Regions from separate parts of the Mesorhizobium sp. M0815 genome, predicted to be linked through region 2. Evidence: riboswitches for the same ligand, from Rfam matches in the RefSeq annotation. Region 2 holds a riboswitch; the other holds the start of a gene.
What was found. Region 2 has a riboswitch for S-adenosylmethionine ahead of metX (homoserine O-acetyltransferase MetX). Riboswitches for the same ligand answer to the same signal wherever they lie in the genome.
Positions count from the first base shown of each region.

Region 1 (12,138 bases), on a different contig from region 2:
ACGTCCGGCGCGGGCTGTACGAACCCGCTCGCCCTGTTCGGCCAGCCTTATCCGGCAGCTCTCAGCGCTTGCTCGATATCTTCGAGCAGATCGTCGGTATCTTCCAGGCCGACGGAAAGCCTGAGCGTTCCCGGTCCGATGCCGAGCTCGGCGCGGGCCTCATCGGTCAAATTCTTGTGCGTGGTCGTCGCCGGATGGGTGATCAAGCTCTTGGCGTCGCCGAGATTGTTGGAAATCAGCACGATGTCGAGCGCGTTCTGGAAAGCAAAGGCCGCCTGCTTGCCGCCCTTCACATCCAGGCAGATCAGCGTCGAACCACCCGACATCTGCTTCTTGACCACGGCCGCTTGCGGGTGGTCGGCACGGCCGGGATAGATGACGCGGGCGATTTGCGGGCGCTCGGCGAGGAAATCCGCGATGCGGCCGGCACTTTCCGTCTGCTGGCGTACGCGTAGCGGCAGCGTCTCCAGGCCTTTCAGCAGGGTCCAGGCATTGAAGGGCGAGAGGCTGGGGCCGGTGTGGCGGAAATAGTCATGCAGGTTCTCGTCGATCCATTTTTTGTCCGACAAGATAACGCCTCCAAGGCAGCGCCCTTGGCCGTCAATATGCTTCGTGGCCGAATAGACGACGATGTGGGCGCCGAGCTGCAAGGGTTTTTGCTGCAAGGGCGTGGCGAAGACATTGTCGACGATCAGCCTGGCGCCAATCGAGTTGGCAAGTGCCGCGACGGCGGCGATGTCGACCACTTCCAGCGTTGGGTTGGTCGGGCTTTCCAGGAAGAACAGTTTGGTGTTCGGCTTGACCGCCTGTTCCCAATTGGCGATGTCAGTGCCATCGACCAGCGTTGCCTCGATGCCGTATTTCGGCGCCAGCGTCTCGACCACCCAGCGGCAGGAGCCGAACAGTGCGCGCGCCGCCACGACATGGTCGCCCGCCTTGGCGCTGCACAGCAGCGCTGCCGTCACCGCCGCCATGCCGGACGCCGTAGCGCGCGCGTCCTCGGCGCCTTCCAGCGCGCACATACGCTTTTCGAACATGTCGACCGTCGGATTGGCATAGCGCGAATAGATGAAGCCCGGCTCCTCCCCCTTGAAGCGGGCTTCCGCCGCTTGCGCCGTCTCGTAGACATAGCCTTGGGTGAGATACATCGCCTCGGAGGTCTCGCCGAAGCCGGAACGCAGCGTCCCGGCGTGCACGAGTGCGGTCTGAGGCTTCCAGTCGCGCTTCTTGGTCATCATTCTATCCAAACACCAAAATTGGTCCAAACAACAAAAAACCGGTCGCGAAAGTCGCAACCGGTCCATATGGCCTTGCGGCCCGACGGTCCTTTAGCGACTTGTTTAACGTGGCTGCAAGCCGACCGGCCAAATCACCACGGGATAACGAGCTTTAGACTCGCGCCGCGCTTGCGTCAATTGCCGGCATGATTAAGAGGGTTGTACCAAGCAGGTGCCAAAGGCGTCCACGGTCGGACCTGCGACAGAACAAGACCTCGCCCGGCGTTCGAACGGAGCCAGACCCTTGCGGCAGACAGGCATTCTTCCCGATCAGGATATTTCCGCGCTGTTCCAGACGGGCGCGCTGAAATCGCCGCGCATGTTAGATGCCGATCAGATCCAGCCGGCCAGCCTTGACCTCAGGCTCGGCGACAAGGCCTGGCGGGTGCGTGCTTCCTTCTTGCCCGGTCCGGACCACAGGGTTGTCGACAAGCTCGACCGGCTGAAGCTGCACGAGATCAACCTCGCCGAAGGTGCCGTGCTGGAAACCGGCTGCGTCTACATCGTGCCGCTGCTCGAAAGCCTGGCGCTGCCCGCTCATATTTCGGCTTCGGCCAACCCGAAAAGCTCGACCGGACGGCTCGATATCTTCACTCGGGTAATGACCGACCGCGGCCACGAGTTCGACAAGATCGCCGCCGGTTATGAAGGCCCGCTCTATCTGGAGGTCAGCCCGCGCACCTTCCCGATCGTTGTACGCACCGGCTCGCGGCTGTCGCAGATCAGGTTCCGCACCGGCAATGCGCTTTTGTCGGAAAGCGAACTGCACGACCTGCATCGCGCCGAGATGCTGGTCGCCACCGAACCACCCAACATCTCAGGCGGTGGCATCGCGCTGTCGATCGACCTCGACGGCGACAAGGATGGGCTGGTCGGCTATCGCGGCAAGCACCACACCGGCCTGGTCGACGTCGACAAGCGCGCCGCGCAGGATGTCGTCGATTTCTGGGAGCCGCTCTACAAGAGCGGTGCCGGCGAGCTGGTGCTCGATCCGGACGAATTCTACATCCTGGTGTCGCGCGAGGCGGTGCATGTGCCGCCGCTCTACGCCGCCGAAATGACGCCCTTCGATCCGTTGGTCGGCGAGTTCCGCGTCCATTATGCCGGTTTCTTCGACCCCGGTTTCGGCCATTCGGCGTCGGGCGGCACCGGCAGCCGGGCGGTGCTCGAGGTGCGCAGCCACGAAGTGCCGTTCATTCTCGATCATGGCCAGATCGTCGGACGGTTGGTCTACGAGCACATGCTGAAACGGCCGCAAGCGCTCTACGGCACCGATCTCGGTTCGAACTATCAGGCGCAAGGCCTAAAACTGTCCAAGCATTTCCGCGCCGCGCGCTGAGCTTCCCCTCACTTTGCGGCCTATGCCGGCTCAAAGCGCCTTCACCGCCACCTTCACCGGCTGCTCGATTTCGAGCGGGTTGCGCAGAGGCAGGCCGAAATCCTTCGCCTCGATCTCGAATACGTCGCCGGGCTCGGTCCTGATGCCGTCGGCGAAGGACAGCGTCGCCGTGCCGAACATGTGCACATGTACGTCGCCCGGCTGGCGGAAGGCCGAGTATTTGAAGTGGTGATGCTCGAGATTGCCAATGGTGTGCGACATGTTCGCTTCACCCGACAGGAACGGCTTTTCCCAAAGCAGCTTGCCGTGGCGCAGGATGCGTGAAGCGCCGCGAATGTCGGACGGCAGGTCGCCGATCAGGATCTCCGGCCCGAACGAGGCGTTGCGCAGTTTCGAATGGGCGAGGAAGAGATAATTCACGCGCTCGGTGACGTGGTCGGAAAACTCGTTCGACAGCGTGAAGCCGACGCGGAACGGGGCGCCATCGTCGCCGATCACATAGATTCCGGCGATTTCCGGCTCCTCGCCGGCATCCTGGGCGAAGGCGGGCGACATGAGCGCCGCGCCGGGCGCCACTGCCATGGTACCGTTACCCTTGTAGAACCATTCGGGCTGCACGCCGATCTGGCCCTTCGCCGGCTTGCCGCCCTCCAGCCCCATGCGGAACATCTTCATGGAATCGGTCAGCTGTTCCTCGCCGCCATCGCTGAGCTTCTTGTGCATGGAATCGCGGGTCGCGGCGGAGCCGAGATGCGTCAGCCCGGTGCCGGTGAGATGGAGATGCGCCGGATCGGGATGGTTGATCGGCGACAGCAGCCGTCCCTTCTTGTAGGCTGCGTCGAGATCGACGGTTTCGCCGAAGCCCTTGCGCTCGATCAGGGCGACAAGCCCGGTGCCGGTGCGCGCGGCTTCCATCGCCAGCGAATAGACGCTGCGAGCGCCGTTGATGACGCGGGTCTTGCCGCCGTTGCGAGCAACGACGCGGATCGTCTCGGCGTCGTCGAGGATCTGTGAGATCAGCATGGTAACCCTCTCTGAATTGCGGCCTGCCTTCTTGGCAAACCCTGCCCGGCGCGGCTCGGACCCTGTCCACGCCGCGGTTGAAATTCTTCGTCCGGATTGCGCTCGCGGGTCAGGTCCCTCGGGGGACTTCTTCGCGCCGCCCGGCAGCGCCGCGATGTGACCCGTATGCCTCCTGGTTGCCTCTCAAGCCTTGTTCTTGTTGTAGACGTCGAAGACGACAGCGCCGAGCAGCACCAGGCCTTTGACCACCTGCTGCCAATCGACATTGACGCCCATGATCGACATGCCGTTGTTCATGACGCCCATGATGAAACCGCCGACCACCGCGCCGATGACCTGGCCGACGCCGCCCATCGCCGAAGCGCCACCAATGAACACCGCGGCGATGACGTCGAGTTCGCTGCCGAGGCCCGCCGCAGGCACCGCCTGCCCCAGGCGCGCCGCGATAATCAGGCCGCCGAGTGCCGACAGCACGCCCATGTTGATGAACACCATCAACGTCAGCCGTTCGGTCTTGATGCCCGATAGCTGGGCTGCCTTGGCATTGCCGCCCATCGCATAGATGCGGCGTCCGATCGTCATGCGTTTGGTAACGAAGACGAACAACGCGATCAGCACGCCCATCACCATGAGAACGATGGGCAGGCCCCTATAGGTGGCGAATTGGTAGACCAGAAACAGTGCCAGCCCGCTGATCACCAGGGTCTTGACGACGAACAGCGAGAAAGGCTCGGCTTCGTAGCCATGCCGCTCGCGGGTGCGCCGCGCCCTGAGCCCGAAATAGGCATAGGCGAGCACGGCGGCGAGGCCGATCACGATAGTCGTCAGGTGCAGCGTCAGGCCGCTGCCGACAATGGTTTTGCCGGCGGCGTTCACGGTCGGTGGTATCAGCGTCAATGGGCCGATCAGGTCCGGAATGAAGCCGGAACTCAGCGCCTTGAAGCCGACTGGAAGCGGCCCCACGGAAGACCCGCCACCCAGCAGCGCCTGACAGATGCCGCGGAAGATCAGCATGCCCGCCAACGTGACGATAAAGCTCGGTATTCGGTGATAGGCAATCCAGTAGCCTTGTGCCGCGCCGATCGCGCCACCCACGATCAGGCAGATGATCGACACCACCAGCGGATTGCTCAATGGGCCAAGCGGCCAGATAACCATCATCATCGCCGCCAGTGCGCCGATGAAGCCGGCGACTGAGCCGACGCTGAGATCGATATGGCCCGAAACGATCACCAGAAGCATGCCCAGCGCCATCACGATGATGAAGCTGTTCTGCTGCACGAGATTGCTGAGGTTCACCGGCTTGAACAGCGTTCCGGACGTGGTGAACTGGAAGAACACCATGATTGCGATCAACGCCAGCACCAACCCGTATTCGCGCAGATTGGTGACCAGCGCCGAGACGGCAATGCGAGGTGCCTGTTGTATATCCTGGGCGACGCCGGTTTGCGGCCCGGGAGCGCTTTCGGTGCTCATGATGCTTTCCCTTCTCCACGGACGATGGCGCGCATGATCTTTTCCTGGCTGGCGTCGCTCGCCGCCATTTCGCCGACGATGCGTCCTTCGTTCATGACGTAGATGCGGTCGGTGATGCCGAGCAGTTCGGGCATTTCCGACGAGATGACGAGGATTGCCTTACCCTCGGAGGCGAGACGCGCGATGATCGTATAGATTTCATATTTGGCGCCGACATCGATACCGCGTGTCGGCTCGTCGAGGATCAGCACTTCCGGATTGGCGAACAGCCATTTCGACAGCACCACCTTCTGCTGATTGCCGCCAGAAAGGTTGCCGGTCATCTGGTAGACGCTTGAGGCGCGGATATTGGTCCTGCCGCGATAATCGTTGGCGACGGAAAGCTCGCGCAAATCGTCGATCACGCCATGGCGCGAGACGCCGGGCAGGTTGGCCAGCGTGATGTTATGCTTGATATGGTCGATCAAGTTGAGACCGTAGGTCTTGCGGTCCTCCGTAACATAGGCGATGCCGTGTTCCACCGCCTTGCTCACCGAAGAGACATCGATCGGCTTGCCGTTAAGGAACACCTCGCCCGTGATGCGACGGCCATAGGACCGGCCGAACAGGCTCATGGCAAACTCGGTCCGGCCGGCGCCCATCAGCCCGGCAATGCCGACCACCTCGCCCTTGCGGGCGTTGAGGTTGATGCCCTTGATGACCTGCCGCTCGGCATGGATGGGATGGTAGACCGACCAGTTTTTCACTTCGAGAACGGTCTCACCGATCTTCGGCTCTCGCGGCGGGTAGCGGTCGTCGAGCGAACGGCCGACCATCGAGGTGATGATGCGGTCCTCCGAGATGTCCTTCTTGGCCAACGTCTCGATGGTCCGGCCGTCACGGATGATCGTGACCTTGTCGGCGACCCGGTTCACCTCGTTGAGCTTGTGCGAGATCAGGATCGAAGTGATGCCCTGCCGCTTGAATTCGAGCAGCAGATCGAGCAGCGCCTGGCTGTCCTTTTCGGACAGGCTCGCCGTCGGCTCGTCCAGAATGAGCAGCTTCACTTCCTTGCTGAGCGCCTTGGCGATCTCGACCAGCTGCTGCTTGCCGACGCCGATATTGGTGATCAGCGTGTTGGGGTCTTCCTTGAGGCCGACCTTCTTGAGCAGGGCGCTGGTGCGCGTCTCGTTGGCATTCCAGTCGATGACGCCGTATTTGGCCTGCTCGTTGCCGAGAAATATGTTTTCGGCGATAGACAGCATCGGCACCAGCGCAAGCTCCTGGTGGATGATGACGATGCCCTTGCGCTCGCTGTCATGGATGCCTTTGAAATGGCACTCATCGCCGCGATAGATGATCTGGCCGTCATAGGTGCCGGACGGATACACACCCGACAGCACCTTCATCAGCGTCGACTTGCCGGCGCCGTTCTCGCCGACCACGGCATGGATCTCGCCTTCCTCGACCATGAGCTTGACGTTCGACAGCGCCTTGACGCCTGGAAACGTCTTGGTGATGTCGCGCATCTCCAAAATCGTCGATGCCATTGAGAATACCACTCCTGCGAGGTCCGCAAACAATACCGGGCTGGCTCGCCAACGAAAAGGGGCCCTGCCTGCGCAGGACCCCAGGCTTTGTAACCGCGATTACTTCAGTTCTTCGGCCTTGATGTAGCCGGAGTCGACCACCAGGGCCTGGTAGTTCGACTTGTCGACGTCATGCGGCGTCAACAGGATCGAGGGAACGACCTTGACGTCGTTGTTGTAGGTCGTGGTGTCGAGGCCTTCCGGCTTGCCGCCCGAGAGCACCTTGTCGACGAGTTCGACCGTCGCCTTGGCGAGTTCGCGGGTGTCCTTGAACACGGTCGAATACTGTTCGCCGGCAATGATCGCCTTGACCGAAGCGGTCTCGGCGTCCTGTCCGGTGACGATCGGCCATGGCTGATCGGCAGTGCCGTAGCCTACGGCACGCAGCGAAGCGATGATGCCGCGCGACAGGCCGTCATAGGGCGAGAGCACGCCATCGACGCGGCTGCCGTCCGAGTAGTTGGCGGAGAGCAGATTGTCCATGCGGGCCTGGGCGGTTGCCGCCAGCCAGCGCAGCGTGCCGACCTTGTCCATGCCCATCTGGCCGGACTTCACGACGAGGGTCTTGTCGTCGATCAGTGGCTGAAGAACCGACATGGCGCCGTTATAGAAGAAGAACGCATTGTTGTCGTCCGGCGAACCGCCGAACAGCTCGATGTTGAACGGGCCTTTCTTCTCGGGATAGCCGAGGCCCTTGAGCAGCGATTTGGCCTGGATGACGCCGACGCCGAAATTGTCGAAGGTGGTGTAGTAGTCGACATTTGGCGTCTTCTTGATCAGGCGGTCGTAAGCGACGACGACGACGCCGGCGTCATTCGCCTTCTGCAGCGCATCGCCCATCGTGGTGCCGTCGATCGAAGCGATGATCAGCGCCTTCGGGCCTTTGGTGATTTCGTTTTCCAGCTGGCTGAGCTGGTTCGGAATGTCGTCCTGCGCGTATTGCAGGTCGACAGTGTAGCCCAGAGCCTCGAGCTGGGACTTGACGGCGTCGCCGTCGTTGATCCAGCGCTGCGAGGTCTTGGTGGGCATCAGCACGCCGACCAGGCCTTCGCCCGCTTGCGCCGGCAGCGTCATAGCCGCGATGCCTAGGGCCGCGACGGCGGCCAGTGTCTTGATAATCTTCACATTAACTCTCCCTGGTTGATGGACGCGTACCCTTGGGTTTCGTGGGCCGCGCAATCGTGCAGGAGCGCCAAACGCGCCGCTGCCGTCAATCGATCTCCGGTATCCTCCCAATCGGCCCCGAAACTCTGGTTCAATCGATACGAGTTTTCCCTCGTCACCGACCGTCAAGTCTCAGGACGCGCGAAGGGTGTGTCGCTTTGCCATAACTGTCAAATGCGATCTTTGATGGTTGCTATATCGAGACTGATATGGCTTAGGCTGGTGACGACGCTGCCGGATCCAGCTGGGGCGCCGGGCGTAGGAGTAGGGAAAAATCATGGCGGCGCTGCGAAATCCTGGTGGAATATCAGCCGGTTACGATGAGATTCCGCGCGATGGCGGAACCCTGCTGCGCAGCGGCTTGAGCCTGCGTCACATGCGTATGATCGCAGCCCTCGACGAGCACGGCCGGGTGAGTGCCGCGGCCCAGGTCATGAACATCTCGCAGCCGGCGGCTTCGCGCATGATCGCCGAGATGGAGGCGGTGCTCGACGTCAAGCTCTGCGAAAGGCTGCCGCGTGGCATCACGCTGACGCCCTATGGCAAGGCGTTGGCACGGCGCGCGCGGTCGATCCTGCTCGAGATGCGCGAGGTCGACCGCGAGATCTTCGAGCTCAAGGCGGGCAAGGGCGGCTCGGTGTTCCTGGGCGCGGTCACGGCACCGGCGATCGAGCTGGCGGTGCCGGCGATCCGCGAGATCCGGCGCCTCTATCCGCGCATCGAAATCACCATGCAGGTCGAGACCTCGAACGTGCTGGCGCGCGAGCTGATCGCCTCTCGGCACGATTTCATCATCGCCCGCATCCCCGACGACCTCAATCCGCGGCTGTTCGAGGCCCGCGTCATCGGCGTCGAGAAGGCCTGCCTGATCGTGCGCCGCGGCCACCCGCTGACCAAGGGCAAGGCAGTGCGGTTGGAAGACACCGCCGCCTATGACTGGGTTTTCCAGTCGGGCGGCTCGCCGCTGCGCCAAGCCATGGAAAGCAACTTTTTGAACCGCAACATCGCGCTGCCGGATCGCATCCTCAACACCAGCTCGCTGTTACTGACTCTGGTCATGGTCGCGCAATCCGACGCGATCGCGCCGGTGTCGATCCAGGTCGCGAAGTTCATTCAGAACCCCGAAGGGCTCGACGGCGCCATCGACGTCGTCCAGACCGAGTTCGACATCGAAGTCAGACCCTACAGCCTGATCACGGTAAAGAACCGCGCGCTGTCGCCGGCGGCCAAGATGCTGCACGATTTTATTTTGCGGGAGGTGGGCTGAGGATTGGAGCGGGTAGCGGGGCGCATCCCGTGGCCGGCCAGACGACCAGACAGGCCCACCAGCAGCGGCGCCGAGCACGTCGGCCACTACTGCTGCGTGATGCTCAAAAAAAGCCCGCCAGCAGAAGCCAGCGGGCCAAGGGTAGACATTCCGGTTGGGGTCATTCGAGGCCCCGCCGACCCTCAATGTGAGATATTCGACGAACTGGCACATCGGCCAAACAGATGAAGGACGGCCAGCCGAGCTGTAAAACTGCCTGTAAGGCCGCAAGTTTTCAACATCGCCAACTCAGGCGCAACCCGTGTGGCAAAAGCTGGAGCGGGTAGCGGGAATCGAACCCGCGCGTTCAGCTTGGGAAGCTGACAAGCTACCATTACATCATACCCGCGCTGGTTCCTCCGATATCATGGCCCGGCGCCGATACGCAATCCGATTTGAGGGCGCGCCTTGATGCAGCGCGACCAACTGCGTATTTCTGGGCATGTGCCGAATCGTGGCACCCGACCGTGGAGACAGGCCTTGTCCGCACTGAACCGCTTTCTCGGCGATACGCCGCTCCGGGTGATCTTGAAGTTGCTTGTGGTGTCGTTCCTCGTCGGCCTGGTCATGAACGCCTTCGGCTGGTCGCCGATGGACGTGCTTTACGGCATCCGCAAATTCTTCATCGACCTGTGGAATCTGGGCTTCCACGCCATCGACCGCTTCCTCGGCTACATCCTGCTCGGTGCCGCGATCGTCGTGCCGGCCTTCGTCCTGCTCAGGATCGCCAATTTCAGGAAGTAGAGCATGATCCCAAACAGTGGGAACCGGCTTTCGGAAAAGATCATGCTCAAACAAACAGCCTTTCACGCGTAGCCCGCAGCCACCTCGAACAGGATGGCGTGGCGTGCGGCAAGTGCTGCGACATCCGTCGAATAGCCGCCGCCGATAACGCCGCACACCGGGACGCCTAGCGTGCGGAAATGGCGGATCACCATATCGTCGCGGGCGCGCAGCCCGTCATTCGACAGCGCCAGCCTGCCGAGCCGGTCCTCGGCATGGACATCGACGCCGGCATTGTAGAAGACGAGATCCCAGCGCTTTCGCGCCGACAGCTCCGGCAGGATGGCGCCCAGCCGCTCCAGATAGGCTGCATCGCCGGTGCCGTCGGGCAGGGCGACGTCGAGGTTGGAGGCGATCTTGCGCGCGGGGTAGTTGCGGTCGCCATGCATGGAGAAGGTAAACACGCGCGGCTCGTCGTTCAGGATATCCGCCGTGCCGTCGCCCTGATGCACGTCGAGGTCGACGACCAGGATGTTTTGGGCGGCACCTTCGGCGAGCAGCACCAGCGCGGCAACGGCCACGTCGTTGAAGGTGCAGAAGCCGGCGCCTTGCGCGCGCCGCGCGTGATGACTGCCGCCGGCCGTGTTGCAAGCGATTCCGTTCAGCAAAGCCAGCCGCGCCGCCATCACCGTGCCGGCCGTTGCGAGCTGCGCCCTCAGCGAAACCCGCGGTCCCACGGGAAAGCCGATCTCGCGCTCGATCCTCACCGGCACGTCGCAGGCAAGCACCTGGTCGACATAGTCTGCCGCGTGGGCAAGCTTCAGCCATGATGGCCGCGCCACCGCTGGTGTGTTGAGCGCTTCGGGCCGCGCCAGGCCGCGTGCCCGCAAGGCGTCCATCAGCAGCGGATATTTGCTCATCGGGAAGCGGTGGTTGACGGCGAAACCGGCGTCGTAATCGGGATGATGAACGATCTGCAAGGACATGGGACGGCCGGTGCGCCAGAGGCGGGTTTCGGTTGACCATGCCGGGATGGATGGTTGCGCGAGGTCCGCAAACTGGGGCACATCGGCTAGCCGATCAAGCCGCAACAGGAAGCAACACACGTTTGGAGCAGGCTTTACCCACCGAAGCCCACGTCACCGAAGCCAGGGCTTTCGTCGTCACCAACCGTTCGGTGCTCGCCATCGCCGTGCCGATGACGCTTGCCTATCTGACGACGCCGTTGCTCGGAATTGTCGACACGGCGGTGGTCGGACAGTTCGGCGACGCCGCCCTTCTCGGCGGCCTGGCGGCCGGCGCCCTGATCTTCGACGTCGTTTTCACCACCTTCAACTTCCTGCGCTCCGGCACCACCGGCCTCGTCGCCCAGGCCTTCGGGCGCGGCGATGCACTGGAGGAGCAGGCGGTGTTCTGGCGCGCCGTGCTGATCGCGGTCGTCGCCGGCATCGTGTTTGCCGCACTTGCGCCCCTGGTTTCGGCTGCCGGGCAATGGTTCATCGGCGCCGAGCCGCGCGTCGGCGCGGCGATGGACGTCTATATCCGCATCAGGATGCTCGCAGCACCGTTCTCGCTTATCAATTACGCCATCCTTGGTTATGTGCTGGGGCGCGGCGAGGGCGGGCTAGGGCTGATGCTGCAATTGATACTGAACGGCATTAACATCGCCCTCTGCTTCCTGCTTGGCCTGGAGCTTGGCTGGGGTGTTGCCGGCGTCGCCTGGGCGACGCTCACCGGCGAATTCGTCGCCATGCTGCTTGGTCTCGCCATCGTCGGCCGGCGCTTCTGGGCCGCACCCAGGCTGCCACGCCATCGCGTGCTCGATCTGGCGGCATTCCTGCGCATGATGTCGCTCAATCGCGATATCATGATCCGCTCCTTCTCACTGCTCGCCGCCTTCGCGCTGTTCACCCGCCAGGGCGCGCAGTTCGGCACTCTGACGCTGGCCGCCAATGCCGTGCTGATGAACCTCTTCCTGGTTGCCGGCTATTTCCTCGATGGATTCGCCACCGCCGCCGAACAGCTCGCCGGGCGCGCCATCGGCGCCCGTGCCGCCACGGCGTTTGACCAGGCGGTGCGGCTGACGCTGTTCTGGGGGCTCGGTCTGGCCGGCGCTGCGACGCTCTTCTTGTTGCTGGAGGGCACGGATCTGATCGCCCTGATCACGACCTCGACAGACGTCCGCGCCATTGCCGACATCTACCTGCCGTGGGCGGCGTTCACTGCGCTCAGCGGCGCGCTGGCCTTCGAGATGGACGGGGT
Region 1 is NZ_JAMYOU010000004.1:203,842-215,979, reverse strand. Features, by position in the region: gene NKI01_RS07885 (O-succinylhomoserine sulfhydrylase) at 48-1,238, opposite strand; SAM riboswitch at 1,309-1,386, opposite strand; gene NKI01_RS07880 (2'-deoxycytidine 5'-triphosphate deaminase) at 1,522-2,616, shown strand; gene araD1 (AraD1 family protein) at 2,647-3,639, opposite strand; gene mmsB (multiple monosaccharide ABC transporter permease) at 3,823-5,115, opposite strand; gene mmsA (multiple monosaccharide ABC transporter ATP-binding protein) at 5,112-6,644, opposite strand; gene chvE (multiple monosaccharide ABC transporter substrate-binding protein) at 6,744-7,808, opposite strand; gene NKI01_RS07855 (LysR family transcriptional regulator) at 8,125-9,114, shown strand; tRNA gene NKI01_RS07850 (tRNA-Gly) at 9,429-9,502, opposite strand; gene NKI01_RS07845 (DUF6460 domain-containing protein) at 9,634-9,897, shown strand; gene NKI01_RS07840 (histone deacetylase family protein) at 9,960-10,862, opposite strand; gene NKI01_RS07835 (MATE family efflux transporter) at 10,913-12,138, shown strand, end outside.
Region 1: it holds a riboswitch for S-adenosylmethionine, as region 2 does, so the genes downstream of both, NKI01_RS07885 (O-succinylhomoserine sulfhydrylase) here and metX (homoserine O-acetyltransferase MetX) in region 2, are expected to answer to the same signal.

Region 2 (12,138 bases):
CTGGCTGTCACGGCCGGCTATTCGTCGATTTCGACAATGGTGATGCAGTTCGCCCAACGACGCGGCATCAACGTCATCGCGCTGGTGCGGCGCTCGCACCAAAGCTTCGATCTGAAGACGCTTGGCGTCGCCGCCATTCTTGACCTTTCGGACTTGAAGGCAAGTATCCGGGAAGCCGTGATGGATATCACCGGTGGCGCCGGATTGAACGGGATTATCGACAATGTCGGCGGACCTGTCAGCGGCGAATTGATCCGCACCCTGGCGCTCGGCGGGCAGATGGTGATCAATGGCGGCATGAGTGCCGAGCGCTTCGAACTTCACAATTTCGATGTGTTGCTGAGCGGCGTGGAGATCAGGGCGAATATTTATCGCTACTTCTTTTCGCCGCCGGTCGAAGCCGACCGACCTGTGCTACGCGAGATCATCGACATCTTCGGCCAGCCCGGCTTCCACGTTCCTGTCGGCGGTCTCCGCCCGTTGACCGAGTTCAAGCTCGCCGTGGCAAACAGCCTGGATCGCGCCGATCTTGGCAAACAGATTTTCAGGATGTAGCCCGGACCACGACGCCGAAAGCATCATGGTCAACGACCAAAGAAGCTACGTCGCGACCCGTCTTGTCACCTCTTCCAGCCAGCGATCGCTTATACCCAGTGCTTCGAGGTGCTCCAGCGTGCTGAGCACGTAATCCTCATTCCTCCCCGACTGGCCGACGGCGCCGCGAACGACGGCTGCTGCCTCGGCGGCGTCGAGCGCACCGGCGTATTGCTCATGGCTGCGGTCCACGACATAGGCGATGGCTTCGACCGTCTCGCCCCCATCCGTTTCACGCTTGTCGAGGCGGACGCTGAGCACACGCTCGAGATAGACGTTGGTGACCAGCTCGCGTTCGCGCAGATAGGTGACGACCTCGTTGCGCAGCTCGCCTGGAACCCGGAACGCCAGCCCGACGCAGGAGCCGCCGCGGTCGAGGCCGAGCACCAGGCCCGGCCGTTCGCGCGAGCCGCGATGCACGAAAGAATAGACGCAGAGCGAACGGCGATAGCCATGCAGGCGGGCACGCCGCGTCTCGACATGCGCGAATCCCGGCCGCCAGATCAGTGAGCCGTAGCCAAAAACCCAAAAATCGCCCATATCGCCAAGCCTGATTGTGACGAACCACCTCACCGGTGGTGTTTCAGTCCGTCTACCTGTTGTTGCCGAAAGCGACAGCCCGCCCGTGCCACCCGCGTTAACGAAAGCCGCAGCATGACGTCAAGTGACGAGCGCCCGCCGCCCAGCCAACGTCGCCGCCTGTTGTGGCTTGCCGCTTTCATCCTCGTGCTGTTCGGCATCTACAGCGCCGGCTGGTTCTACCTGGCGGACCTGGTCGAGAGTGCAACCGACAAGGCGGTCGCCGATCTCGACGACAAAGGCATCAAGGCCGACTGCGCCAATCTCGCGGTCAGCGGCTATCCCTTCACCTTCACGCTTTCTTGCGAAAGTCTGGCTTACGAGGACGACAGCCGCAACGTCGCTGCATCGACAGGCAAAATCAACGCCGCCACGCAGATCACGCGGCTTCTGTCGCCTGCCGCCGAGTTCAGGGGGCCGCTCAGGACCTCTGTTCCCGGCATGACGCCGCTGTGGATCGACTGGGATGATCTGCGGGCCGACATGAAGCTGTCCTGGCCGCTGCCGGGGCGCCTCTCGCTGCAGGCAGAAGGGCTGTCCGGCCAGACCGATCCGGCGGACGACACCGATCCCGTCTCGCTGTTCAGCGCCGGAACCGCCACCGGGCAATTGCGCCCAAACGGCCAGGACATCGACTATGCCGGCAATTTCACCGATCTCGAAATCGACGCGGAGGCCATCGGCGGGCGCGTCTTGCCGCCACTCGACGGCAGCGGCGACGTGACGCTTAAGAACGGCGTGACGCTGATCAAGGAAAATCCGAAGAGCCTGCGCGGCCAGGCGGCCGAAATCCACGAGCTCGATCTGTCTTCAGGAACCGCGCGCATCACCGTTTCCGGACCGCTGTCGGTCGATGACGACGGTCTCATAAATGCCGACCTGATGATCAAGGTCACTGACCCGAAGGCCGTGGCGGCAATCCTCGCCACCGCCATCCCCGAGCAGAAGAAAGAAATCCAGACCGGCTTCGCCGGACTGGCGCTGCTCGGCAACGCACCGTCGATGCCGCTGAAGATCGTCAAGGGCAAGGCCTCGCTCGGCTTCATCCCGCTCGGCAAGATCAAGCCGCTCGACTAGAGCAATTCCAGGAAAATTGTGAACGGTTTTCCGTCCGGATTGCGTCAAACAAAAAGATAGACCGGTTCGGCGTTTCCGTGAAACGATGAACCGTTCTGGGGCGGTACGGCCTGCGATCGGCTTGCCGCGGCTTATCCCTTCGGCGGGTGTTCGACTGCCTGGCGGCCGAAATCCGGTACGTCGATGTCCTGGCCGGCCTCGATAATCGAGCGGCGGACAGCGCGGGTGCGGGTGAACAGGTCGAACAGCTTTTCGCCGTCGCCCCAGCGGATCGCCCGCTGCAGCGAGGACAGATCTTCCGAGAACCGCGCCAGCATTTCGAGGATGGCGTCCTTGTTGTGCAGGCAGACGTCGCGCCACATGGTCGGGTCGGACGCCGCGAGACGGGTGAAGTCGCGAAAGCCGGAAGCCGAGTATTTGATGACCTCGGACTTGGTCACCGACTCCAGATCGTCGGCGGTACCGACGATGTTATAGGCGATGATGTGCGGCAGGTGCGAAACGATGGCCAGCGTCATGTCGTGATGCTGGGGGTCCATCGTGTCGATGTTGGAGCCGCAGCGGCGCCAGAATTCCGAGAGCTTTTCCAGCGCCACGGGATCGGTGCCGGCCAGCGGCGTGAAAATGCACCAGCGGTTCTCGAACAGTTCAGCAAAACCGGCATCCGGTCCCGATTTTTCGGTGCCGGCCAAAGGATGGCCGGGGATGAAGTGCACGCCATCAGGCACATGCGGCTGCATCTGCGCGATCACCGATGCCTTGGTCGAGCCGACATCGGTGAGGATGGCGCCCTTCTTCAGCGCCGGTGCGATCTCCTGGGCGACCGTGCCTGAAGAGCCGACCGGCACCGAAACGATGACCAGATCGGCATCGCGAACCGCTTCTTTCGCATCTGTCGTGTAGGTGTCGCCAAGGCCGAGTTGGCTCGCCCGCTCCAGCGTCGCTTCGCTGCGCGTCGAAATGGCGACTTGGCCGGCAAGTCCCTCGCGGCGGATGACGCGGGCCAGCGACGAACCGATCAGGCCGATGCCGACCAGCGCGATCTTTTCGAACATCGGTGAGGTCATGGTGCCCTAGCTTTTCAGGAATGTCGCGAGTGCTGCGACAACGCCGCGATTAGCCTCTTCGGTGCCGATGCTCATGCGCAGCGCGTTGGGAAAACCGTAGCCGGAAACGCGCCGCAATATGTAGCCGCGCGCACTGAGGTAGTCGTCGGCGGCCGCCGCCGAATGCTTTTTGTCCTCGGGAAAGTGGATCAGGATGAAATTGCCGACGCTCGGGGTCACCCGCAGCCCGAGCCCGGTCAATTGCTCGCTCAGCCAGGCCAGCCAGGTCTCGTTATGCGCGACGCTGCGCTCGATATGAGCCCGGTCGCGGATCGCCGCGATGCCTGCCTCGATCGCCGTCGCATTGACGTTGAAGGGCCCGCGCACGCGGTTGATCGCGTCGATGACGTGCATTGGCGCATAGATCCAGCCGATCCGCGCGCCACCGAGGCCCAATTTCGAGAAAGTGCGGGTCATGACCACGTTTTCCGCGCTGCCCACCAACTCGACGCCAGCTTCATAGTCGTTGCGCCGGACATATTCGGCGTAGGCGGCATCCAGCACCAGAAGCACGTTTCGCGGCAGGCCCGCATGCAGGCGGCGCACCTCCTGGAACGGCACGTAAGTGCCGGTCGGGTTGTTCGGATTGGCAAGGAAGATGATCCTGGTACGCGGCGTCACCGCGGCGAGGATCGCATCGATGTCGGCGCGTTCATCAGTCTCCTTGACCGTTACCGGGACGGCACCGGCCGACTGGATGTAGATCTTGTAGACCATGAAGCCGTGTTCGGTGATGATGGCTTCATCGCCGGCCGCGAGGTAGGTCTGCGCAAGCAGGCCCAGGATCTCGTCGGAACCGTTGGAGCAGACGATGTTCGCCGGATTGAGCCCGTGCACGTCGGCGATCGCCTCCCGCAGGCGCCTGGCGCTGCCGTCGGGATAGACCGCGAGCTTGTCGGCGACCGCGCGCGCGGCCTCTATCGCCTTTGGCGAAGGACCGAGCGGGTTCTCGTTCGCCGACAGTTTGTGGACTTTGACGACACCTTCAGGCGCCGCGCTCTTGCCGGGCACATAGGCTTCGATGTCCATGATGCCGGCGCGGGGCGTTGGACGTGTCTGATCCGGTGTCTGGCTCATTCCATGAAATCCGTCGAGGAAGCCTCCATCCGGAAGCCGCAGCGGAAATACAAGCCGTGGCCCGGAATGTCGAGGGGCGGCAATTCGGGATCAATAACTTGCCGTTGACGAAGCCATGCGTCAGTCCTAGAAGAGCAGCGACAGTTCCGTGGTGATTTGGCCGGTCGGCTTGCAGCCACGTTAAACAACTTGCTAAAGGGCCGTTTGCATCTTGTAACCGGCTTTGCGAAGGCATGGCCGGTTTTTTGTTGCCCTGACTGGTTGTTGCCCGGACCGGCGGACAACTGAAGGCCGGGCAAGGAGATGTGATGGTCGCTTTGCGCGCGCGAAAAACCAACAACGAGGCCGACCAGCCGTCGAGCCCGGTGTTGCGTTTCGGCGCCGACAAGCCGCTCAAGCTCGACGCCGGCACGCTGCTGTCGCCGTTCCAGATCGCCTACCAGACCTATGGCACGCTCAACGACGCGCGCTCCAACGCCATCCTCGTCTGCCATGCGCTGACCGGTGACCAGCATGTCGCCAACACCAATCCGGTGACCGGCAAGCCGGGCTGGTGGGAAGTGCTGATCGGCCCCGGCAAGATCATCGATACCGACCGTTTCTTCGTCATCTCGTCCAACGTCATCGGCGGCTGCCTCGGTTCCACCGGCCCCGCCTCGACAAATCCCGCAACCGCCAAGCCTTACGGGCTCGACCTGCCGATCATCACCATCCGCGACATGGTGCGGGCGCAGCTGATGCTGGTCGAGCATTTCGGCATCGAACAGCTGTTCAGCGTGCTGGGCGGCTCGATGGGCGGCATGCAGGTGCTGCAATGGGCCTCCAGCTATCCCGAGCGCGTCTTCTCGGCCCTGCCGATCGCCACCGGCGCCCGCCATTCCTCGCAGAACATCGCTTTCCACGAGGTCGGCAGGCAAGCGGTGATGGCCGACCCCGACTGGCATGGCGGCAAATATTTCGAGCACGGCAAGCGACCGGAAAAGGGGCTGGCGGTGGCGCGCATGGCCGCCCACATCACCTATCTGTCGGAAGCAGCGCTGCACCGCAAGTTCGGCCGCAACCTGCAGGACCGCGAAGCGCTGACCTTCGGTTTCGATGCCGACTTCCAGATCGAGAGCTATCTGCGCCATCAGGGCATGACCTTCGTCGATCGCTTCGATGCCAACTCCTATCTCTACATGACCCGGGCGATGGACTATTTCGATCTCGCCGCCGACCATGGCGGCCGGCTGGCCGATGCCTTCGCCGGCACCAAGACCCGTTTTTGCCTGGTCTCCTTCACCAGCGACTGGCTGTTCCCGACCGAGGAGAGCCGCTCGGTCGTTCACGCGCTGAACGCGGCCGGCGCCTCGGTATCGTTCGTCGAAATCGAGACCGACCGCGGCCACGACGCCTTCCTGCTCGACGAGCCGGAACTGTTCGCCGCCATCAAAGGCTTCATCGCCTCGGCGGCCCGGGCTAGAGGGCTCGGCGCATGACCTCGAAAAGTTGCACGCTTTTCGGATCAGGACCATGTGCCAGGCATCAGCGCATGACCCTGAAAAGTTGCAGACTTTTCGGATCAGGATCATGCGCCAGGCATCAGCGCATGGCCCCGAAAAGTTGCAGACTTTTCGGATCAGGACCATGCGCCAGGCAGGAGCCGAGCCAATGAGCGTCAACCGCGCCCAGCGCGTCGACCTCGAAGTCGTCGCCGATCTCATCCCGCCGCAGTCGCGGGTGCTGGACGTCGGTTCCGGCGACGGCCTGCTGCTCGAATTGCTGCAGGCGACCAAGAAGGTCGACGGCCGCGGGCTGGAACTGTCGCAGCGCGGCGTCAACGAATGCGTGGCGCGCGGCCTGTCGGTCATTCAAGGCGATGCCGACAAGGACCTCCAATTCTATCCCGACAAGGGCTTCGACTTTGTCGTCTTGTCGCAGACCTTGCAGGCGACCCGCAATCCGAAGCTGGTGCTCGACGAACTGCTCCGGATCGGCAACCGCGCCATCGTCTCATTTCCCAATTTCGGCCACTGGCGGGTGCGCTTTTCGCTGCTCTTCAACGGCCGAATGCCGGTGACCAAGGACCTGCCCTATTACTGGTACGACACCCCCAACATCCATTTCTGCACCATTCGCGATTTCGTCAATCTATGCGACGAGCTGGGCGCGACGGTGGAAAAGGCAACCGCGCTCGACGCCAACGGCCAGCGGATCGGCTTCTCCATGCCGTGGTGGTTCTGGAACTTTTTCGGCCAGCAGGCGGTATTTCTGCTGAAACGATAGGTTAACAGGCAGAAGCAACGAACCTCCGACCTCCGCAAAAAACCATATTTTCAGTTTTCCATTCAATGAAGTTGCCCAGCATTCTTTGTTGCTTTAACAGGTCTCAAATGGGTTGGTTTGGGGGAAGCAATGAAGACGCTAGTATTAGCAACAGCTTTGATATCGGCCACTTTGATTTCTGGGTGTACGACATCGAAGACCGATTTCCAGAATGGACAAGTCGCGTTGAGCGGCAGCCCGGCGCTGAAGCGGCAGGCGATCCAGCGGTGCATGACCAAGTTCAAGATGCGGTTCGGCAAGGTTGAAAGGGCAAACCTCGCCGCGCTCATGAACGTCCCGGACGCCGGATTGGAACACACGTTCTGCACGCGATTGATGAACGGCTTCGCGAACGGGAGGATCAACTACTCGGATTACCTGGCTGCATTGTCGCACGGCGACATGTCCAACGCGATCAAGGTGCTGCAGGGGCGGTGAAGCTGCCGATGCAGACGCGATCCAAATTCAGTGTCGCCGGACAGATGGCGGCGCCATAGAAGCCGATCGTAGCCGATCATTGCCCTATTCAAGTACGTCGGTGGCCTTGTGCGGATGCGCAACGCCGTCGACAAGGACCACATCGGACTGAGAATTCTCGGTGCGCAGCGGCAAGATCTCCTGATAGGCGGCCGAGCGGTACCATCCGCGCGCCTGCTGCATGTCTGGAAATTCGATCATGACGAGGTGCCCCGGCCAGGTGTTTTCAACCACGTCCACCTCGCTGCCATGCACAATGAAGCGCCCGCCGAACGGCTCAAGCGTGGCATCGATCTTCTGCAGGTACTCGACGATCGGCGGCCCCGGCGTGACCTGGCGCATATGGGCGACGGCGTAGGCGGTCATGGTGTAACTCCTTGTGGTCGAAAGCCGGACAACCGGCTTGATGGGAGCAGTTTGCCGGGACGTTGCGCGCTGGTCGATTACCCCCGAGGTAATGACACCGAATACAAAACTGGCGCGCCGCTGCCGTCACCTGAAAGATATTTCTGCCTGGCACCGATGATTTCCGCCCACCTGCGCTGTCCTTATCGATGAGCGCGCCTGGATGGTCCGGCGGCCGGGAACAGAGAGGTGATCCATGGGATCGTTGCAAAATCAGAATGTCGTCGTCGTCGGAGGCAGCCGGGGTGTCGGCCGCTCCATTGCGGAGGTCGCCCTCAAGGAGAAAGCGACGGTGCTGGCGGTCGCCCGCGGAAAACAGGCGCTGGCGCAATTTGCCTGGGAGGTCTCCGGCGTGAAGACGCTCGCGATCGATGCGACGGTGGACTCCGCCCCCGATAAGGTCTTCGCCGCGCTTGAGCCGGACGTGCTGGTGATCTGCGCAGGTGCGCTGGCCCCTTCCCCGCCGGTGCATGAACAGAACTGGAAGGCCTTCTCGGCAAATTGGGACACCGACGTCAAGGCGTCGTTCCTGTTTTGCCGGGCCGCTCTGCGCCGTCCGCTCAAGCCGGGAACCCGGATCGTTCTGATCTCCAGCGGCGCGGCCTTGACCGGCGGACCACCCAATGCCGGCGGCTATGCCGGCGCAAAACGCATGCAGATGTTCCTGGCCGGTCATAGCCAGAAGGAGTCGGACCGGCTTGGCCTCGGCCTGCGCTTCATGGCGCTCGCGCCGATGCGGATCATGCCGGAGACCGGCGTGGGCAAGGCCGGCGTCGACAGCATCGCGGCCTATATGGGCATCCAGCCGGCGGACTTCATCGCCGCCATGACCGACATGCAGACGCCGGCCGATGTCGGACGGGCGGTGGTCGCACTCGCCACCGGCCAGCCGCAAGGCAGTTCCTTCATGGTGAGCGGGAGCGGGCTTGCCCCGGCCGCCTGAGGCGCGCGTAATGCAAACCTGACCCGGAACCCGAAAGTAGCATGACAGACGCTCAACCACCTCTGGAACCGGCACGCCAGCCGATCCTCGATCGGCTGGCCTTCGAGAAGGTCACGGCCGCGCATCGCCGCGAGCTCAAGCTGCATTGCTATCGCATGATGGGTTCGCTGCACGAGGCCGACGACCTCGTCCAGGACACGTTGCTTCGCGCCTGGCGCGCAAGGTCGGAGTTCGACGGGCGGGGTTCGGTTCGCGGTTGGCTCTATATGATCGCGACCAATGCTTGCCTTAACGCCATCAAGGCGAGGTCGAGGGCGCGTCGCATTCTCCGGGAACCCGGACGGCCGCCGTCGCACGGGGCGGCCATAGGCGGGGCCGTAGCTGACGTCGCGTGGCTGGAGCCCTACCCCGACGCCGAGCTTCCAGACATTGCCGGCAGCGAGCCAGGTCCGGAAGCCCGTTACGAGAGCCGCGAGGCCGTCCAGCTCGCCTTCGTCGCCGCTATCCAGGATCTGCCGCCCAGGCAGCGCGCCGCGCTGCTGCTTGCCGACGTCCTGGGATGGTCGGCCGTCGAGACGGCGCGTTTGCTGGGCGGATCGACGGCTTCGATCAACAGCGCGTTGCAGCGCGCCCGCGCAACGCTGACGGCGCGCTATCCTGGCGGACGGCCGGCCAGCCGATCACGGCCCAACCCCGAAGAAGGCCTGCTGCTCGAACGTTACATGCAGGCCTGGCAGGCCGCCAATCTCGAAGGTTTGATCGAGCTCCTGCGTGAGGACGCCATCTATACCATGCCGCCTTGGCGCGAATGGTATCAAGGCCGCGAAGCGATCCGCGGTTTCTTCGAGACCGTCTGGCCGAGGTTCGGCGGCTTCCGCACGCTGGCCACCGCGGCCAATGGCCAGCCGGCGGTCGGGGTCTATTCCCGCAGCCACGATGACCCGGCGTGGCGGGCCCATTCCCTGCATGTGTTCGAGCCAGCCGAGGGCGGGATCGCTTCCTTGACGATCTTCATAGGGCCGCTCGGGCCATCTCTGTTCCCGGCCTTCGGCCTGCCACCGGCCTAGCTTACCCGTGGGCAAGCCTTACCGGTCGAGTTCCGGGAAATACGGGTCGGAGAAAAACCGCCGGTCGCGCTCGCCTTGCAGGCAGTCGATCGGTGCGTCGATGCGGATCGTCCTCGGATCCTCCTTGGGATACTCGACGCCGCTGACCTCGAGGATCAGTTTGCGGCGAGTGGCGGTGGCGAATTCGGAAACCGCATAGATTGGCAGGACGAACGAGCCCGGTCCGCCGGTGACGCATTCGGCATAATACCGGTCGAGATGGCTGAAGGTCGGTGACGGGCTGATCAGGATCGGCAACCCGTTGATGACGATGCCCTTCGCCAGCGCCGCATCGCGTGCCGTTGTGACCGGCAAGCCGGTGTTGTTTGGGCCATCGCCAGAGACGTCGATGACGCGGCGTTTGGCCACGAAGGCCGTGCCATCGAAAAGCTCGGCGCCGAAGGCCACGGCACCGGAAATCGAGGTGCCGCGGAAGCTCCTGAACGGGCGGGCCGCGATCTTGTCGGCGAAAGCGTTGGCGCTCTCCTTGCTGTCGATGACGTGCCAGGCAATGACCGCATCGTCGCGGATGGTGCCGGCCCATTCGAAATAGGCGATGGCGATGCGGCCGGAAGGGCCGGCACGCACGGCATTGATGAAGTCGGGATGGCGCAGCGCCGCGACATAGCCGGCGCGCTGCAGGGCAAACTCTCTTTCATCCATCGACTGCGAGATGTCGACGGCCAGCACCAGCTCGACGTCGACGGCAATGGCATTGGCGGGCGCGGCCACAGGTGCTGCCGGGGCGCAGGCAAGGCAGGCGAGCAGGGCGAGAGCGTCAAGCATGGCCGATCGGAACGTTCCCATCTGAAACGATCGCGATAGTTTTTCGCCGCGATCGCGGCGAAATAAAGCTTGGCTTCTATTTCTTTCGGCGGGCCGAGGCGATAACCGGGGGCGGTTCGATGGCGCCTGCCCTGACACGGGCCGGCTTGAGGGGCGGTTGGCCGGCATCCTTGACGATGGTCAACGCTCGCGGGAAGAAGCGGGTATTGTGCTGGCCGCGGCCGATATTGAGGATCGCGGCGTCGGGAAGGCGCTTGTCCAGCATCGACAGCACTTGCCTCAGCGTCGCGCCGTCGAACGCGTCCAGCGCCTCGTCGATGATCACCCATTTCGGCCGTCGCAAGGCGAGCCTGGCAAAGGCCAGCAGACGCTGCTCGTCGTCGCTGAGCTCACGCTCCCAGCGCGCCGAGTGATCGAGCGAGGACGACAGGCGTTGCAGCCCGACATCGGCCAGCACCTCCGAAATCTCGGCATCGCTCGCCTCCGCCGCGCCGTCTGAATGGTTGAGCACCTCGCGCAGCCTGCCGAGCGGGAAATAGGGAGTACGCGGAACGAAGATCGGCGCTTCTCCGGCCGGCATGCCGATCCGGCCGCTGCCCCATGGCCACAGACCGGCAATGGCGCGGAAGAAAAGCGTCTTGCCGGCGCCCGGATCTCCGGTGATCATGACGCGGTCGCCGGCGCGGATTTCGACATGCGGCTCGGCAAGCTTGGTGCATCCGTCCGGCGAGGCAATCTCGAGCTTCTCGAAGGTCAGGCTGCCGTCGGGATTTTCGCCGAACGAAATGCGCCTTTCCGTATCGTGCAGCGCGTCGGTGTCGCCAAGCGCGATGCGGAAGTCGGCGACCCGCATCAGCGTGGCGCGCCAATCGGCGATGCCGCCGATATTGTTGATGAACCAGCGCAGCGAGGAATGGACCTGATTGAAGGCGCCGACCGCCATCATCAAGCCGCCAAAGCTGATATCGCCGGCAAAATAGACCGGGGAAGCGACGAGGATCGGCGCGACGACAGTGATCCAGCCATAGGTGTCGGTAACCCAGGAAAGATTGATCTGGGCGCTGTAGATGCGCCGCATGGCGCCCAGCACCATGCCAAGGTCGAATTCGAGCCGGCGCCTGGCATCGGCCTCGCCATGCGCAAGCGCGATGGCATCGACATTCTCGTTGACGCGAACCACCGAGGAGCGCAGCTCCGCTTCACGCGTATAGCGATCGTTGTTGAAGCGGATCAGCGGCCGCCCGACCAGCCAGCTCAACCACGAAGCGGTGCCCGCATAGAGGATCGCCGCCCAGACCATGTAGCCGGGTATGGCCAGCGAATGGCCGCCTATGTGGAAGACGAAGCCGGAAGACAGCGACCACAAGACGCCGACGAACGAGGCAAGCAGGATGCAGGACTGCAGCAGGCCGATGCCGAGACCGGTCGAAAGGTCGGAGAGATGCCCGGCATCCTGCTGCAGGCGCTGGTCGGGATTGACGCCGATGGCGCCGGCATGGGTCAGCCGGAAGGCACGCGCCGGCCGCATCCATTCGCCGATCAGGTCGAGCGTCAGCGCCTCGCGCAGCTTCAGGCGAAGCATCTGGTCGAGCCAGGTCTGGCTGACATTGAGCACCACAAGCCCGCCGGCGATGCCGGCGAAGACCAGAAGCTGATGCAGGAAAGCCGGCATGTCGCGCCGCGC
Region 2 is NZ_JAMYOU010000016.1:72,991-85,128, forward strand. Features, by position in the region: gene NKI01_RS18760 (quinone oxidoreductase family protein) at 1-555, shown strand, start outside; gene NKI01_RS18765 (gamma-glutamylcyclotransferase) at 601-1,134, opposite strand; gene NKI01_RS18770 (DUF2125 domain-containing protein) at 1,249-2,250, shown strand; gene NKI01_RS18775 (prephenate/arogenate dehydrogenase family protein) at 2,382-3,317, opposite strand; gene hisC (histidinol-phosphate transaminase) at 3,324-4,433, opposite strand; SAM riboswitch at 4,572-4,649, shown strand; gene metX (homoserine O-acetyltransferase MetX) at 4,742-5,911, shown strand; gene metW (methionine biosynthesis protein MetW) at 6,084-6,698, shown strand; gene NKI01_RS18795 (hypothetical protein) at 6,761-6,970, opposite strand; gene NKI01_RS18800 (hypothetical protein) at 6,969-7,175, shown strand; gene NKI01_RS18805 (DUF1330 domain-containing protein) at 7,260-7,580, opposite strand; gene NKI01_RS18810 (SDR family NAD(P)-dependent oxidoreductase) at 7,816-8,562, shown strand; gene NKI01_RS18815 (RNA polymerase subunit sigma-70) at 8,604-9,629, shown strand; gene NKI01_RS18820 (DUF1194 domain-containing protein) at 9,648-10,454, opposite strand; gene NKI01_RS18825 (ABC transporter ATP-binding protein/permease) at 10,531-12,138, opposite strand, start outside.